DNA from 4 places in the Streptomyces sp. CWNU-52B genome. Region 2 is predicted to be linked to each of the others. Evidence: riboswitches for the same ligand, from Rfam matches in the RefSeq annotation. Region 2 holds a riboswitch; each other region holds the start of a gene.
The links. A riboswitch is a leader RNA that binds a small molecule or an ion and turns the genes downstream of it on or off. The one in region 2 is predicted to bind cobalamin.
Positions count from the first base shown of each region.

Region 1: it holds a riboswitch for cobalamin, as region 2 does, so the genes downstream of both, ACLVWQ_RS15390 (ABC transporter substrate-binding protein) here and metE (5-methyltetrahydropteroyltriglutamate--homocysteine S-methyltransferase) in region 2, are expected to answer to the same signal.
Region 3: it holds a riboswitch for cobalamin, as region 2 does, so the genes downstream of both, ACLVWQ_RS38510 (cobalamin biosynthesis protein) here and metE (5-methyltetrahydropteroyltriglutamate--homocysteine S-methyltransferase) in region 2, are expected to answer to the same signal.
Region 4: it holds a riboswitch for cobalamin, as region 2 does, so the genes downstream of both, ACLVWQ_RS08415 (ribonucleoside-diphosphate reductase subunit alpha) here and metE (5-methyltetrahydropteroyltriglutamate--homocysteine S-methyltransferase) in region 2, are expected to answer to the same signal.

Region 1 is NZ_JBLFJV010000013.1:94,463-98,650, reverse strand. Features, by position in the region: gene ACLVWQ_RS15400 (ABC transporter ATP-binding protein) at 1-160, opposite strand, end outside; gene ACLVWQ_RS15395 (FecCD family ABC transporter permease) at 157-1,173, opposite strand; gene ACLVWQ_RS15390 (ABC transporter substrate-binding protein) at 1,170-2,201, opposite strand; cobalamin riboswitch at 2,269-2,454, opposite strand; gene ACLVWQ_RS15385 (CoA-binding protein) at 2,633-3,040, shown strand; gene ACLVWQ_RS15380 (MHYT domain-containing protein) at 2,997-3,887, opposite strand; gene ACLVWQ_RS15375 (VOC family protein) at 4,070-4,188, opposite strand, start outside.
Region 2 is NZ_JBLFJV010000005.1:510,809-514,996, reverse strand. Features, by position in the region: gene ACLVWQ_RS05145 (maleylpyruvate isomerase N-terminal domain-containing protein) at 1-136, shown strand, start outside; gene ACLVWQ_RS05140 (SDR family NAD(P)-dependent oxidoreductase) at 181-960, shown strand; cobalamin riboswitch at 1,036-1,280, shown strand; gene metE (5-methyltetrahydropteroyltriglutamate--homocysteine S-methyltransferase) at 1,445-3,763, shown strand; gene ACLVWQ_RS05130 (cupin domain-containing protein) at 3,933-4,188, shown strand, end outside.
Region 3 is NZ_JBLFJV010000060.1:98,356-102,543, reverse strand. Features, by position in the region: gene ACLVWQ_RS38520 (hypothetical protein) at 1-389, shown strand, start outside; gene ACLVWQ_RS38515 (DUF397 domain-containing protein) at 654-875, opposite strand; cobalamin riboswitch at 1,068-1,201, shown strand; gene ACLVWQ_RS38510 (cobalamin biosynthesis protein) at 1,323-2,333, shown strand; gene ACLVWQ_RS38505 (cobyric acid synthase) at 2,330-3,862, shown strand; gene ACLVWQ_RS38500 (putative cobaltochelatase) at 3,912-4,188, shown strand, end outside.
Region 4 is NZ_JBLFJV010000006.1:221,068-225,255, forward strand. Features, by position in the region: gene ACLVWQ_RS08395 (cytochrome P450) at 1-916, shown strand, start outside; gene ACLVWQ_RS08400 (helix-turn-helix domain-containing protein) at 973-1,938, opposite strand; gene ACLVWQ_RS08405 (hypothetical protein) at 2,032-2,265, shown strand; gene ACLVWQ_RS08410 (GNAT family N-acetyltransferase) at 2,334-2,864, shown strand; cobalamin riboswitch at 2,886-3,053, shown strand; gene ACLVWQ_RS08415 (ribonucleoside-diphosphate reductase subunit alpha) at 3,192-4,188, shown strand, end outside.

The DNA.
Region 1 (4,188 bases), on a different contig from region 2:
TGGCGCCGGTGGCGGGGCTGATGCTGACGCCGTCCAGGATGAGACGGCCGTCGGCGGTACGGCTGACGCGGCGGGCCCGGAGCCCGGCGGCCGACCCCGTCCCGGCGGCCGGCCCGGTCCCGGTGTGCTCGGTGGCGCTCCTGGTGTCCTCGGCCGTCATCGTGTCCTCCGGGTCCGGTAGAGCACCAGCACGAACACCGGTACGCCGATGAGTGAGGTCACCACGCCCACGGGCACCTCCTGGGGATCGAGGACGGTACGGGCCAGGGTGTCCACCCACACCAGGAACACCGCCCCGGCGAGCGCGGCGACCGGCAGCAGCCGGGCGTGGCCCGAACCCACCAGCGCGCGGGCGGCGTGCGGCAGGACGAGGCCGACGAAGCCGATGGCGCCCGCCGAGCTGACGAGCGCGGCCGTCAGGAGCGCGGTCGCGCACAGCAGCACCAGCCGGGTGCGGGCCACGGACACCCCGAGGGTCGCGGCGGCGTCCTGGCCGAAGGCGAACGCGTCCAGCGTGCGCGCGTACGCCAGACAGACCACCAGCGTGACCGCCAGCACCGCGAGGCAGACCCAGACATCGGTCCAGCCGACCCCGCCCAGGGAGCCGAGCAGCCAGAAGAGGACGCCGCGGGTGGTCTCGGCGTCGGCGGCCGTCATCACGACGAAGGAGGTGAGGGCGGAGAAGAGCTGCATCGCGGCGACCCCGCTCAGCACCACGCGGTCCGTCGTCCCGCCGAGGGTGTGGCTGAGCAGCAGCACCAGCCCGAACGAGAGCAGCGCGCCGAGGAACGCGCCCGCGGAGACCGACACGAGGCCGCCGCCGGCTCCCAGGACGACCACGACGACCGCGCCGGTGGAGGCGCCCGAGGAGACCCCGAGGACGAACGGGTCGGCGAGCGGGTTGCGCAGCAGGGACTGCATGACCGCGCCGCACACGGCGAGTCCGGCCCCGCAGACGGCGGCCAGGAGGGTGCGCGGCAGGCGCAGTTGCCAGACGATCCCGTCCCGGATGGGGCTCAGGTCCGTACTCCCCCAGCCGAGGTGGGACGCGACCACGGACCAGACGTCGCCGACGCGGATGTCGGCGGGTCCGATGGTGATCGCGACGGCGACGGATGCGACGAGCAGGGCCGCACCGGCCGCGCAGAGCAGGCCCACGCGCGGCCGGGTCACCCCGTGAGCCCGGACTTCCGCAGCGCGGAGGCCACTTGTTCGACGCCCTCGACGGTGCGGATGGACGGGTTCATGGCCTGTCCGCTGAGCAGGACGTACCGCTTCTTCTTGACGGCGGTCATGTTCCTGGTGACCGGGTCGGACTCCAGGAACTCGATCTTCTTCTTCGCGGACTCGGCGGTCTGCGACTTGCGGGTCAGGTCGCCGATGACCAGGACGTCGGGGTCGCGGTCGGCCACCGTCTCCCAGTTGATCTGGGGCCATTCCTCGTGGGTGTCGTCGAAGACGTTCTTCGCGCCGAGTTCCCTGGTGATGATGCCGGGGGCGCCGCAGCAGCCCGCCATGTAGGGCGATTCGGAGTTGGCGAACCAGTAGAGGAGGGAGACGTCCGAGGCGTCGATGCCCGACGTGGCCTTCGTCATGCGCTGCTTCAGCTCGGCGACGAGCTTGTCGCCCCGTTCCGGTACGCCGAAGACCTGGGCCAGGTCCCGTATCTCGCCGTAGATGACGTCGATGCCGATCGGTTTCTGCCGGGCGCCGTCGCCGTCTCCGGTGTTGTCCTTGCCCGCGCAGTCGGAGGGCGAGACGTACGCGGGCACGCCGAGCTTCTCGAACTGGTCCCGGGTGGCGACGCCGCCCTTGCCGAGCGTGGACTCGAACGACGCGGCGACGAAGTCGGGGTCGGCGTCCAGGACCCGTTCGAAGGAGGGGTTGTTGTCGGCGATCCGGGGCACCTCGGCGTTGGCCTCGGCCAGGCCCTTCATGACCGGGTCGGTCCAGGTGGCGGTGCCGGCCATGCGGTCGGCGAGGCCGAGCGAGAGCATGATCTCGGTGGTGCCCTGGTTGAGGGAGACGGCCCGCCGGGGCGGGGCCTCCACCCGGACGGTGTGGCCGCAGTTGTCCAGGGTGACGGCTGCCGCGGAGTCCGCGTCGGGTGAGTCGGGTGAGTCGGTGGCGCCGCAGCCGGTCAGCAGGATGGCCCCGGAGACGAACAGGGCGGCGCGGCGGGCGGGTCGTGCGATGGGCACGGGAAGTTCCTCAGACGTCGAGGGCTCGAACGCGAAGCCCGGTCGTACGGTGCTCCCCCGCCGTCAGGGGACCGCGGAGGCCGCCAGCAGGTCTTCGGACTCGGGTTCACCCGGACGAGGCGCCTTCCCGGACCGTCTTCGGGTCCAGTGGCCGATGCCCGCCCGTCACCCTCACCGCTGCGCGTCAGCTCCGGATTTCCACCGGATTCCCTGACCCACGTACATGGGTTCGACTGGCTCCCGCAAGCTATCACGGCGGGTTTTCCGGCCACGCGGCAGCACGGGCGGGCCGGAGTGCCCGGCGGGGACCTGGACACCGGTTCCCGCCGCACGTGCCCGGGAATCAGCACGCCGTGTCCGCTGTTGTCCGGCGCAGCAGCACTCACCCCGTCTGCATCCCGTCCGCATCCCGTCTGTCCAGGAGGCCCACCGTGTACGGCGACCCGGCAACCATCCGCAAGATCCTCTCCGAGCTCGGCGACACCTGGGCCGTCGTCGGCCTGTCGTCGAACGAGCGGCGTCCCGCGTACGGCGTCGCCGCGGTGCTCCAGCGCTACGGCAAGCGCGTGGTCCCGGTCCACCCGAAGGCCGAGACGGTCCACGGGGAGAAGGGGTACGCCTCGCTGGCGGACATCCCGTTCGAGGTCGACGTCGTCGACGTGTTCGTCAACAGCGACCTGGCCGGTGCCGTCGCAGACGAGGCCGTGTCCATCGGCGCCAAGGCCGTCTGGTACCAGCTCGGTGTGATCGACGAGGCCGCCTACGAGCGCACCCGCGCGGCCGGCCTCGACATGGTCATGGACCGCTGCCCGGCGATCGAGATCCCCCTCCTTGGCTGAACGTCCGCCGGTTCGTCCTGGGCGGCGCCCCGAACGCCGAGCCCGACCAGGCGGGTGCGTCCGCGTCCTGGGCGGGCGCCCGGCCGCGTGACGTGCCGCCGTTCCAGTCGCCGTCCCCGAGGACGAGCAGCGGGTCGAACATCACCACCACGGCCGCGAGCAGCAGGAAGAGGACCGGTCCGAGGAGCATCGGCAGCAGGAGCGAGTGGGCGGACCCGCCCGCGCCCACCCCGCCGCTCACGCCGTGCAGATGCACGCTGACCGCCGCCATGCCCGTGTAGTGCATCCCGGTCACGGCGACCCCCATGACCAGGCTCGCCCCCAGACTGGCGAGGAAGCCTCGGATCGCGATGGCCGCCCAGAGCGCGGCGGTGGCGGCGCCGACGGCGATCACGACGGAGAGCGCGACGGTCGGGATGTCGTACCGCAGGCCGCCGTTCAGCCGGATGGCCGCCATGCCTATGTAGTGCATGGCGGCGACCCCGAGGCCGGTGAAGGCGCCCGCGGCGATCAGGGTGAGGGTGCTCGCGCCGCGGTAGCCGACGGCGAAGACGCCGAGACCGACCACGACGACCGCCACCGCGAGGCTGAGGATCGTCAGGCCGACGTCGTAGCGGATGCGGCTCTCCTCGACCTGGAACCCGATCATCGCGATGAAGTGCATCGTCCAGATGCCGCAGCCGATGGACGCCGCCCCCAGCGCGAGCCAGCCGGCTTTCCTCGACGCGTCGTCGCGCAGGGACCGGGTGATGCAGCGCAGTCCCAGCGCGGCCCCCAGACAGGCCATGACATAGGCCGCGAGCGGTGTGAGCGTGCCATAACTGAATCCGTCGACCGTACCTTGCATATGCCAACATCCCCCCGGAATACGACGCTTGCGGGGACAGATGTTCGTGCCGTGGCGGGACGGGAGCAAGAGGTTTCGTGCAATCCACAGCCAACTGTGCCCTCCACCAGTCGATTCCGGTCAGGAGTAGGCGCCTTTGCGGCGGAGGAAGGCATTCCGGTGGCGCGGCTCCCGGACGACGCTCAGCGCTGCGGCTTCGACGTCACCGTGAACGGGGCCCCGTCCGGGTCCCGCAGCACCGCCTCCGTGGCGGACGCCCCGTCCCGGACCGTGCCCCCGTGGTCCAGCGCGGCACGGATGC
Region 2 (4,188 bases):
CGCCGGGACCCCGTTCCCCGCCTCGTTCTCCGACAGGGACGCGCTGCTGGTCGGCACCGGGCGACGGACGCCTACCGGCACGGAAGCGGCCGCGCTGGGCGAGTTCGCCGCGCGGCTCCCACTCGTCCTGGGCTGACCCGTCGCGTACGTGCTCCCGGGTACCGCCGTTAGGGTGCCGCCATGGACTCGCAGCACTACCTCTCAGAACTGTTCTCCCTGGAAGGCCGGGTCGCCCTGGTCACCGGTGGCAGCTCCGGTATCGGCCGTGCCATCTCCGAGGCCCTGGCCCGCGCCGGGGCCCGCGTGGTGATCGTGGCGCGCAAGGAGGCCGAACTGACAGCGACGGTCGAGGAGTTGAGCGAACTCGGCGGCCGTGCGGCCTGGGTCAGCGCGGACCTGAGCACCCGTCCGGGCGTGCACGAGGCCGCCGAGCGGGCAGCCGGGATCTTCGGAGAGCCCGACATCCTCGTCAACTGCGCCGGGATCAACCTGCGGCCGCCGATGAGCGAGCTGAGCGAAGAGGTCTGGGACAGCGTCATGGCCCTGAACCTGGACGCGCCCTTCCTGCTGGGCCGCCGGTTCGGCCCCGCGATGGCGGAGCGGGGCTTCGGACGGATCATCCACATCAGCTCGCAACAGGCCCACCGCGCCTTCGTCCAGAGCGGCGCGTACGGCGTCTCCAAGGGAGGGCTGGAGTCACTGGCCCGTTCGCAGGCGGAGGCCTGGTCGCCGCACGGTGTCACCGTCAACACACTGGTCCCGGGCTTCGTGATGACCCCGCTGAACCAGCGCCTGTCGTCGGACCCCGAGAAGGTGGCGGCCCTGGCGGCGCGCACGCTGACCGGGCGCAACGGGCTGGCCGAGGACTTCGCGGGCGCGGCGGTCTTCCTGGCGAGCGGCGCGTCGGCGTACGTCACCGGGCAGGCGATCCACGTCGACGGCGGCTTCTCGGTCCACTGAGCGCCGGCCGCGCCGCGTACCGGACCCACCCGGGCTCACGCCCGCCCGGCGGACGGGCAGGGGGCGACAGGCCCTAGACTGGCCGGCGCAGCTGGTTCGCCCCGTCCGCCAGGCGGGATGCGTCGTAAGAGGGAACCCGGTGGGAATCCGGGACTGCCCCGCAGCGGTGAGTGGGAACGACCGCCGTCACACGCACTGGGCCCGGCCGGGCCTGGGAAGCGACGGCCAGTAGGTGTCTCCCGCGGATTTCCGTGTTCGGAACTCCGCGCAGGGGGACGTGCTCGCGAGTCCGAAGACCTGCCAACTGCCCGTGTACGAACCATTCGTGCGCGGACATCCCGGTGACCTCGTGGGCGGGTCGGCGTACAGGTTCGGCGGTCGGCCGCGGTGTCTCACGCGGGTTCGTCCCCGTCGGACTCGTCACCCTTCGCGCTCGCGTCCCGTCGCCGGGATCTCAGGGATTCGTCTCGCGAAGGAGATCTCCGTGACAGCCAAGCCCGCAGCCGCGGCAGCACGGGCCACCGTGTACGGCTACCCCCGTCAGGGACAGCACCGGGAACTGAAGAAGGCCATCGAGGGCTACTGGAAGGGCCGCGTCGACGCCGACGCCCTCCGGGCCACCGCCAACGGCCTGCGCCGCACGAACTGGCGGCAGCTGGCCGAGGCCGGCATCCACGAGGTGCCCACCGGCGACTTCTCGTACTACGACCACGTCCTGGACACCTGCGTCATGGTCGGCGCGATCCCCGAGCGGCACCGCGCCGCCGTCGAGGCCGACGCGCTGGACGGCTACTTCGCCATGGCGCGCGGCACCCAGGAGGTGGCGCCGCTGGAGATGACCAAGTGGTTCGACACCAACTACCACTACCTGGTGCCGGAGTTGGGCCCGGACACCGTCTTCACGGCCGACTCCGCCAAGCAGGTAGCCGAGTTGCGGGAGGCCCTCGCGCTCGGCCTGGCCGCCCGGCCCGTCCTCGTCGGACCGGTCACGTACCTCCTGCTCGCCAAGCCCGCGCCCGGGGTGGCCGCCGACTTCGACCCGCTGACCCTCCTCGACCGGCTGCTGCCCGTGTACGCCGAGATCCTCGCCGATCTGCGTGCCGCGGGCGCCGGTTGGGTCCAGCTCGACGAACCCGCCCTGGTCCAGGACCGCACACCCGCCGAGCTCGACGCCGCCACGCTCGCCTACCGCGGCCTCGGCGCCCTGACCGACCGTCCGAAGCTGCTGGTCGCCTCGTACTTCGACCGGCTCGGCGACGCCCTGCCCGTACTGGCCAAGGCACCCGTCGAGGGACTGGCGCTGGACTTCACCGAGGCGGCCGCCGCCAACCTGGACGCGCTCGCCGCCGTGGGCGGGCTGCCCGGCAAGCGTCTGGTCGCCGGTGTCGTCAACGGCCGCAACATCTGGGTCAACGACCTGGAGAAGTCTCTCGCCACACTCGGTACCCTCCTCGGTCTCGCCGACCGGGTCGACGTGGCCGCCTCCTGCTCCCTGCTCCACGTCCCCCTGGACGCCAGCGCCGAACGTGACGTCGAGCCGCAGATCCTGCGCTGGCTGGCCTTCGCCCGTCAGAAGACCGCCGAGATCGTGACCCTCGCCAGGGGGCTCACCGGCGGCACCGACACGATCGCCGCCCAACTGGCCGCCAACCGGGCCGACCTGGCCTCGCGCGCCGACTCGGCGATCACCCGCGACCCCGCCGTACGGGCCAGGACCGGCGCCGTCACGAACGCCGACACCCGCCGTTCCCAGCCGTACGCCGAGCGGGCCGCGGCCCAGCGCGCCCACCTCGGTCTGCCGCTGCTGCCGACGACCACCATCGGCTCGTTCCCGCAGACCACCGAGTTGCGCACCGCACGGGCCGACCTGCGCGCCGGGCGGCTCGACAGCGCCGGGTACGAGGAGCGCATCAGGGACGAGATCGGCAAGGTGATCTCCTTCCAGGAGGAGACCGGTCTGGACGTGCTCGTGCACGGTGAGCCCGAACGCAACGACATGGTCCAGTACTTCGCCGAGCAACTCACCGGATACCTCGCCACGCGGCACGGCTGGGTCCAGTCCTACGGCACCCGGTACGTCCGCCCGCCGGTCCTGGCCGGCGACGTCTCCCGCCCCGCGCCGATGACGGTGCGCTGGACGGCGTACGCCCAGTCGCTCACCTCGAAGCCGGTCAAGGGCATGCTCACCGGCCCGGTCACCATGCTCGCCTGGTCCTTCGTCCGCGACGACCAGCCGCTCGGTGACACCGCGCGCCAGGTCGCCCTCGCGCTGCGCGACGAGGTGAACGACCTGGAGGCGGCCGGGACTTCGGTCATCCAGGTGGACGAACCGGCGCTGCGCGAGACACTGCCGTTGCGCGCCGCCGACCGCCCGGCCTATCTGGCGTGGGCCACGGAGGCGTTCCGCCTCAGCACCGCCGGCGTACGTCCGGACACACAGGTCCACACGCACATGTGCTACGCCGAATTCGGCGACATCGTCCAGGCCATCGACGACCTCGACGCCGACGTCATCAGCCTGGAGGCGGCCCGCTCGCACATGCAGGTCGCCCGCGAACTGGCCGAGCACGGCTATCCGCGGGAGGCCGGGCCCGGCGTGTACGACATCCACTCGCCGCGCGTACCGGGCGCGGACGAGGCCGCGGCCCTGCTGCGCAAGGGACTTGCGGCCATCCCCGCCGAACGCCTGTGGGTCAACCCCGACTGCGGCCTGAAGACCCGCGCCTGGCCCGAGACCCGGGCGTCCCTGCGGAACCTGGTCGCCGCGGCCCGAACGGTCCGCACGGAACTGACCGCGCCCTGATCCGAACGGCGGGCCGGGAGGCGGGCCGAGCCCCGCCTCCCGGCCCGCCGGCCACCCGCCGCCCGCCGAGCAAGGGAATTCGCGGATAACGGCCCCAACTGCCCCTGGCTGCCTCTATGTTCACAGCGGCACGTTGTCGCACAGCCCCACGAACCCGGAGGCCCTGCCCATGCGTACCTCGCTTCGCACCGCGGTGGTCGGTGCCGTCGCCGCCGTCACCGTCCTGGCCGGGGGAACCGCCCGGGCGACCCCGCCCGGCCCCGGGGTCACCGGAACGGTGATCGCGCAGAAGACGGTCGGCGACACCGACTACGTACTCCGGGAGATCACTCTGCCGCCCGGTCAGGCGACCGGCTGGCACTACCACGACGGGCCGCTCCACGCGTACGTGAAGCAGGGCACGCTCAGCCACTTCGACGCCACGT
Region 3 (4,188 bases), on a different contig from region 2:
ACGCGATAGCGGACGCCGCGCGTACGGACCGGATGAACAGCCTCGACGAGAACCGCACGGCGGACCGGATCAAGGTGCTGCGGGCCCGGAGCGAGGAGCAGCGGCTCTCACTGAGGACGACCGTCGTCTACTGCACCGGTGGCGTGGTCGTGGTGCTGTTCGCCTTGGCTGGACTGATGACGGTCGCGGGAGTCTTCCACCTCACCTCCGCCTGGGTGCTCGCCCCGATGATCGCGACGGCGATGTCCCTGGTCACCGGTTTCGGCGTCCGGCTGGGCCAGATCATGGCGCGGCACACGGCGGCGGACCACGACGCGGGTGCCGGTTCCCTCAGCGAAGACCGCCGGGCCGTGACACCGGACGAGACCTCGCCCAGCGGACGGGCCTGAGCCGGTCCGGATGCCGGCCCCGCCAGATTCCCAGGAGCAGCGCCACGACGGTGGCGACGGCCACCCACAGGGCCGGGCTCAGGGTGCCGCCCGGCAGCAGCCCGGCCGCCGCGACGCCCACGAGTGTGGCGCTCACCCCGCCGAACACACAGAAAGCGACCAGTCTCGGGGCCGAGGCCGGTTCGGAGGGCGGTAAGTGTGCGCTGTCGCTCCCCCGGTGGACCATGTCGGTCGGCTGACGGCCTGTCATCGCGCTCCCCCTCGTCATGTCCGGTGCCCGGCAACGGACTCCTGCGTGGCCACCGCGTCGAGAACACCGACGAACGCGAGCCACCGGGTTCGGGAGAAGACGACCTGGCCTCCGCTCCGGTTCCAGGAGTCGCGGACCGTCACCGAGTTCTCCGTGACCGCCACCTCGACGCATTCGTCTTCCCCGCTGTGGCTGCTGGTGTGCCAGCGCGGCACGGACAGGTCCTCGTGGTCCACACCGACCTCCTCCTGCCCGAGAGCCGGCGCCCCCCGCGCTGGACCGCCACCCCCGTGTCCGCCTTCCGTGCTCCGTTCAGTCTAGGAAAGCCCGGTGTGGCCCACCAGGGGAAAACCGGCCCGTTCCCAGGGGCCTGTGGGCCTCAGCACACTCTCTCTTCGCAGGTCAACAGCAAGTTGACGGGTGTTCGCGGGCCGTGGTGGACTGCCGGGGCCATCTACGACGGCAGAAGAGGAAGCCGGTGCGAATCCGGCGCGGTCCCGCCACTGTCACCGGGGGTCTCGATCCCCGGGAGCCAGGAACTCTCGTCGTCGGTCTCGTCGAACCAGGGCGCGGACACCCTGAGTGAGGACATATCGCCATGCGCGGCCGCCTGTTGTGGACCTGTGTGTCTCCTGCCAGGTCCTTTCCCGGGGCTCCACCGTCCGTGACGGCGGGCTGAAGCGGTGCGTGCCGATCGCGTCTTCGCGTACGGTGCCGCCGCCGGCCTCCTCGGTGACCTGCTGCTCGGCGATCCCCGCCGGGGGCATCCGGTCGCCGCGTTCGGCCGTGGAGCGCAGGCCGTCGAACGGGTCCTGTGGCGGGACCACCGGGGCTGGGGCGCCCTGCACACCGCGGTGTGCGCGGGCGGCGCCGTCGCCGCCGCCCGCGCCGCCGACCGCTCCGTCCGTGCCTCGGGTGCCGCGTCCGTCGCGCTGACCGCCGCCGCCACCTGGGCCGTCGTCGGAGGGACCTCGCTCGGCCGTGAGGCACGGGCCGTCGGCGCGGCGCTGGCCGCCGGGGACCTCGAGGTGGCCCGCGAGCGGCTGCCGCATCTGTGCGGACGGGACCCGCAGGCGCTGGACGCCGACGGGATCGCGCGGGCCGTCGTCGAGTCGGTCGCCGAGAACACCTCCGACGCCGTGGTGGGCGCCCTGGTGTGGGGCGCCGTGGCGGGGGTGCCCGGTCTGGTCGGGTTCCGCGCGGTCAACACGCTGGACGCCATGGTCGGACACAGGTCGGCCCGCCACCGTCGGTACGGGTGGGCCTCCGCGCGGCTCGACGACGTCGCGGGGTGGCCCGGGGCCCGGCTGACGGCGGCCCTCGCAGCCGTCGCCGGGGGCGATCCGCGCGGCGCCGTCCGCGCCTGGCGCGCCGACGCCGCCCGGCATCCCAGCCCCAACGCCGGCCCCGTCGAGGCCTCGTTCGCGGGTGCGCTCGGGGTGCGGCTCGGCGGGACCCTGTCGTACGCGGGACGGGTCGAGCACCGGCCCGTGCTCAACGGCGCGGGGCGGGCCGTGCGCACCGGGGACATCGAACGGGCCGTCCGGCTCTCGCGACGCGTGAGCCTGCTCGCGCTGGGCGCGAGCGTCGCCGGACGGCTGCTCGCGACATCGCTCACCAGAACGTCACTCACCGGAGCCTCGCTCACCGCACCGCGGCGCACGTCGCCGGTCCCGAAAGGTCGTACGTCATGAGCGGGGGGCCGGGCGCACGGCTGGGCGGCGGACTGCTCGTCGCCGGAACCACGTCCGACGCGGGCAAGAGCGTCGTGACCGCCGGGATCTGCCGGTGGCTGGTGCGGCGCGGCGTCAAGGTCGCGCCGTTCAAGGCGCAGAACATGTCGCTGAACTCGTTCGTGACCCGGGAGGGCGCGGAGATCGGCCGGGCCCAGGCCATGCAGGCACAGGCCGCCCGCGTGGAGCCCACCGCGCTCATGAACCCGGTGCTCCTCAAGCCGGGCAGCGACCGCAGCAGCCAGGTCGTCCTGATGGGGAAGCCCGTGGGCGAGCTGAGCGCGCGCGGCTATCACGGCGGGCGCCAGGAGGCGTTGCTCGGGACCGTCCTGGACTGTCTGGCCGAGTTGCGGGGCACGTATGACGCGGTGATCTGCGAGGGGGCGGGGAGTCCCGCCGAGATCAATCTGCGGCGGACGGACATCGTGAACATGGGGATCGCGCGCAACGCCCGACTGCCCGTGCTCGTGGTGGGCGACATCGACCGCGGCGGGGTCTTCGCCTCCTTCTTCGGGACGGTGGCCCTGCTCTCGCGCGAGGACCAGGAGCTCGTCGCCGGGTTCCTCGTCAACAAGTTCCGCGGGGATGTCTCGCTGCTCGAACCCGGCATCGACATGCTCCGCGGGCTCACCGGGCGGCCCGGCTACGGCATCCTGCCCTTCCGGCACGGGCTCGGCATCGACGAGGAGGACGGCCTGAGCCTCTCCCTGCGGGGCACGGTGCGGGAGTCCGAGGTCGCCGCCCCGGTCGGCGAGGACGTCCTGCGGGTCGCCGTCTGCGCGGTCCCCCTCATGTCCAACTTCACGGACCTGGACGCGCTGGCCGCCGAACCGGGCGTCGTCGTGCGGTTCGTGGACCGGCCCGAGGAACTGTCCGACGCCGACCTGGTCGTCGTACCCGGCACCCGGGGCACGGTCCGGGCCCTGGAGTGGCTGCGGCGGCGCGGTCTCGCGGACGCCCTGGTGCGCAGGGCCGCCGAGGGGCGCCCCGTGCTGGGCGTCTGCGGCGGCTTCCAGCTCCTGGGCGAACACATCGAGGACGACGTCGAGTCGAGGGCCGGCGCCGTCGACGGGCTCGGACTCCTCCCCGTACGCGTGCGGTTCGCGCGGGAGAAGACCCTCGCCCGGCCGGTCGGCGAGGCCCTCGGCGAACCCGTACAGGGCTACGAGATCCATCACGGCGTCGCCCGGGTCACCGGCGGGGAGCCGTTCCTGGACGGCTGCCGGGTCGGTGCGGTGTGGGGCACGCACTGGCACGGCTCGCTGGAGTCGGACGGCTTTAGGCGCGCCTTCCTGCGCGAGGTGGCCGCCGCCGCGGGACGCAGGTTCGTACCGGCCCCCGACACGTCGTTCGCGGGGCTGCGCGAGGAGCAGCTGGACCGGCTGGGCGATCTGATCGAGGAACACGCGGACACGGACGCGCTGTGGCGGCTCATCGAGTCCGGAGCGCCGGCGGGTCTGCCCTTCGTCCCGCCGGGAGCGCCCGCATGACCTCACTCGAAGGCGACTTGCTCGAAGGCTATTGGGAGGACGACAACCAGTGAGTACTCCGTTTCCGTTCACGGCCGTGGTCGGCCAGGACGACCTGCGGCTCGCGCTGCTGCTGAACGCCGTGTCACCCGCGGTGGGCGGTGTGCTCGTCCGCGGTGAGAAGGGCACGGCCAAGTCCACTGCCGTGCGCGCCCTCTCGGCGCTCATGCCGCAGGTCGACGTCGTCGCGGGGTGCCGCTTCTCCTGTGCGCCCGCCGCCCCCGATCCGGCGTGCCCGGACGGCCCCCACGAGGCGGGCGCGGGGGTGTCCCGACCGGCCCGGATGG
Region 4 (4,188 bases), on a different contig from region 2:
GTCGTTCCGCGTCGCCGTCCGCATCGCCGCCCGCTGCCTGCTGCGCGGCGACTTCATGGACGAGCGGGCCGAGCGGCTGAGCGTCGCTCTCGCCACCGTGTTCCGGGGCATGTACCGCCGTATGGTCATCCCGGCGGGTCCGCTCTACCGGCTGCCGCTCCCGGCCAATCGCGCATTCGACCGAGCGTTGGCCGATTTGCACCTTCTGGTCGACGAGATCGTGGCCGAACGCCGTGCGTCCGGTCAAAAGCCGGACGATTTGCTGACGGCATTGCTGGAGGCGAAGGACGAGAATGGCGAGCCGATCGGGGAGCAGGAGATCCACGACCAGGTGGTCGCGATACTCACCCCCGGTAGCGAAACCGTCGCTTCCACGATCATGTGGCTCCTGCAAGTCCTCAGCGAACACCCGGAACACGCGGACCGGGTACGCGAAGAGGTCAAATCGGTCGCGGGAGACCGGCCCGTCGCATTCGCGGACGTGCGGAAGCTGTCCCACACGAACAATGTCGTCGTCGAGGCCATGCGGCTGCGTCCCGCCGTATGGATATTGACGCGCCGGGCCGTGACCGAGACCGCACTCGGCGGCTATCGCATTCCGGCCGGGGCCGACATCGTCTACAGTCCGTACGCGATCCAGCGCGATGCGTGTTCGTACGACGGGAATCTGGAGTTCGACCCCGATCGCTGGCTTCCGGAACGCGCCAAGGACGTACCCAAGCACGCGATGAGCCCCTTCAGTGTGGGTAACCGGAAGTGCCCGAGCGACCACTTCTCGATGGCCCAGCTCGGTCTCATCACGGCGGCGGTGGCCTCGCGCTGGCGTCTGGAGCAGGTGTCCGAGTCGAACGACACCACCCGGGTCGGCATCACGCTGCGTCCGCACCGGCTGCTGCTGCGGGCCGTACCGAGGTGATCACGCGGTGGGCCGAGCGGTGAGGTGAGCCGCTCGGCGATCCGTGCGGCGTACGTTCAGGCGGCCTGCGGGCCCTTGAACGTACGCCGGTACGCGTGCGGGGTCGTCCCCAGCGAGCGGACGAACTGATGGCGCAGCGCGGCCGCGGTCCCGAACCCCGAGCGGTCCGCGATGAAGTCCATCGTCTCGTCCGTGGCCTCCAGCAACTCCTGTGCCAGCAGTACTCGTTGACGTAGGAGCCAGCGGTACGGGGTGGTGCCCGTCTCCTGCTGGAAGCGGCGGGCGAAGGTGCGCGGGGACATGTGCGCGCGTGCGGCGAGCTGTTCGACGGTCACCTCCTGGTCGAGGTGGCGGTCCATCCAGACGAGCACCTCGCCGACCGTGTCGCACTGCGAGCGCGGCAGCGGCCGCTCGATGTACTGGGCCTGGCCGCCGTCGCGGTGCGGGGGCACGATCATGCGGCGCGCGATGCTGTTGGCGACCTCGGGGCCCTGCTCCTTGCGGACGATGTGGAGGCAGGCGTCGATGCCGGAGGCGGTGCCCGCCGAGGTGATCACCGGGTCCGCGTCCACGTACAGCACGTCCGGTTCGACCTTCGCGCGTGGATGGCGCCGGGCCAGCGTCTCCGCGTGCCGCCAGTGGACCGCGCAGCGCCGGCCGTCGAGCAGTCCGGCCGCGCCGAGCACGAAGACCCCGGAGCAGACGCTGAGCACCTTGGCGCCGCGCTCGGTGGCCCGGACGAGGGAGTCGAGCAGCTCGGCCGGGTAGGTGCGGCCGACGTAGTGGCTCCCGGCGGGGACGACGATCAGGTCGGCCTCCTCCAGTCGGTCGAGGCCGAACGGGGTGGAGACCGTGAACCCGGGGACGTGCGTGCCCAGGCTCGGCCCCTCGGCCGAGGCGACCGCGAAGTCGTACACCGGGAGTCCGTCGTCGCTGCGGTCGAGGCCGAACACCTCGCACACGACGCCGAGTTCGAATGGATGCACTCCGTCGAGCAGGACGGCGGCCACGTTGGTCAGCATGCTGCCAGTGTGCACCGGATCTGGCAGGAAATCGAGGGTGTGCGGCAGTACTGCCACTCACGGTAAGGAGCGTCAGGCGCGACAGTGGTGTCCATGAATACGACACAGCTGGAAGGCCTGATCGGAATGCTCACCGTCCTCGGAATCCTCGTCCTGCTCGTCCTCCCCTCGGTGTTCGGCATCGTGCACGACCGCCGCGTCGACCGTCAGCTCCGGGAGGCCGAACGCGGCGCCCCGGACCGCGCCCCGGGCTCGCCGTCGCCGCGGGCCCGTACGGAGCGCGCCCTGGGCGGGATCTCGGCCGCGGACGTCACCCGGGCGGCGTGAGCGAGCGCGCCGCCCGCCCAAGGAAAACCCGGCGGCCCCCGTCGCTCCCCTCCGGCACACTGCGGGGCATGGACATCGTGATCAGACGGGCGGAGCCCGCGGAGTACCCGGCGCTGGGGGAGATCACCGCGCAGGCCTATCTCGGGGACGGGCTGCTCGACTTCGGCGGGGGCGACCCGTACCTCGCCGAACTGCGCGACGCCGCCGGGCGGGCCGCCGCGGGCGAGGTGCTGGTGGCCGTGGAGGTCGCGGGGTCGCCGGGAGCGCCCCGCGGCCGGCTCCTCGGTGGTGTGACCTTCGTACCGGCCGGCGGACCCATGGCCGACATCGCAGGCGCGGGCGAGGCCGAGATACGGATGCTGGCGGTCGCGAAGGAAGCCCGCGGCCGGGGCGTCGGCACCTCTCTCGTACGCGCCTGCGTCGAACGCGCACGGGCCACGGACGGCTGCGCGAGCGTCGTCCTGTCCACCCAGCGCACCATGCGCAGCGCCCATCGCGTCTACGAGCGGCTCGGTTTCACCCGCACCCCCGCCCGGGACTGGAACCCCCTCCCGCAGCTGGACGACATCACGCTCCTCACCTACGAACTGACGCTCTGACACACGCCGACACAACATGTAGGGGTGCTTCCGGAGCCCGGCACAAGATGTATGCTCATGCTCGCTGTCGTCGCAGGGGAATCCGGTGCAAATCCGGAACTGTCCCGCAACGGTGTACTTGTACGCGTATGCCCGCATGCCGTCGTACAAGAGTCAGTCCGAGGACCTGCCGACAGCGCGCCCAGACCGTCCGGTCCGGGCGCATGACGTCCGGGCCTCGTGGAGTGGGCCGGTGGACGCGGCGTGGCGCTGCGCAGAGCGCGTACTCCCGTGTGCCCCGAACCCCTCTCCCCGCAGGCCCCCGTGCCGAGCGAGGGAGAGCCCCACGTGACCATCGCGCCAGCCGATCCGGTCTCCGCGACAGGGACCGCGACAGGGTCCGCGACAGCGCCCCGGGTCCAGCAGGACAGGGCCGAGACCGACGGACCGGGAGCCGCGCTGCTGCGGACCCTGACCGACTTCACCGTCGACCTCCCCGGCGCCGACCCCGGCAAGGTCGCCGCCGCCGCACTGCGCGGCAGGTCCGCCGCCGCGGACGAGCCTGAGCTGCGCGAGCTCGCCACGGAGGCGGCCGCGGGTCTCATCTCCGAGGACCCGGTCTACTCGAAGCTGGCCGCGCGGCTGCTCACCGTCGGCATCGCCGAGGAAGCCGCCTCGCAGGGCGTGCGCTCCTTCTCCGAGTCGGTCGCCGTCGGCCACCGCGAGGGCCTGATCGCCGACCGCACGGCCGAGTTCGTACGTGCCCACGCGGCCCGGCTCGACGCGCTGATCGACCTCGAAGGCGACGACCGCTTCGGCTACTTCGGACTGCGCACCCTGCACAGCCGGTATCTGCTGCGGCACCCGATCACCCGGTCCGTCATCGAGACGCCCCAGCACTTCATGCTGCGGGTGGCGAGCGGTCTCGCCGAGGACACCGGGCCCGATCCCCGGGCGGGCACCCGCTCGGTCGACGAAGTGGCGTCCCTGTACCGGCTGATGAGCCACCTCGACTACCTGCCCTCCTCGCCCACCCTCTTCAACTCCGGTACGCGGCACCCCCAGATGTCGTCCTGCTACCTCCTCGACTCCCCGCTGGACGAGCTGGACTCCATCTACGACCGCTACCACCAGGTGGCGCGCCTCTCCAAGCACGCGGGCGGCATCGGGCTCTCGTACTCCCGGATCCGCTCCCGGGGTTCACTGATCCGGGGCACGAACGGCCACTCGAACGGCGTCGTCCCCTTCCTGAAGACCCTCGACGCCTCGGTCGCCGCGGTGAACCAGGGCGGCCGGCGCAAGGGTGCCGCCGCGGTCTACCTGGAGACCTGGCACTCCGACATCG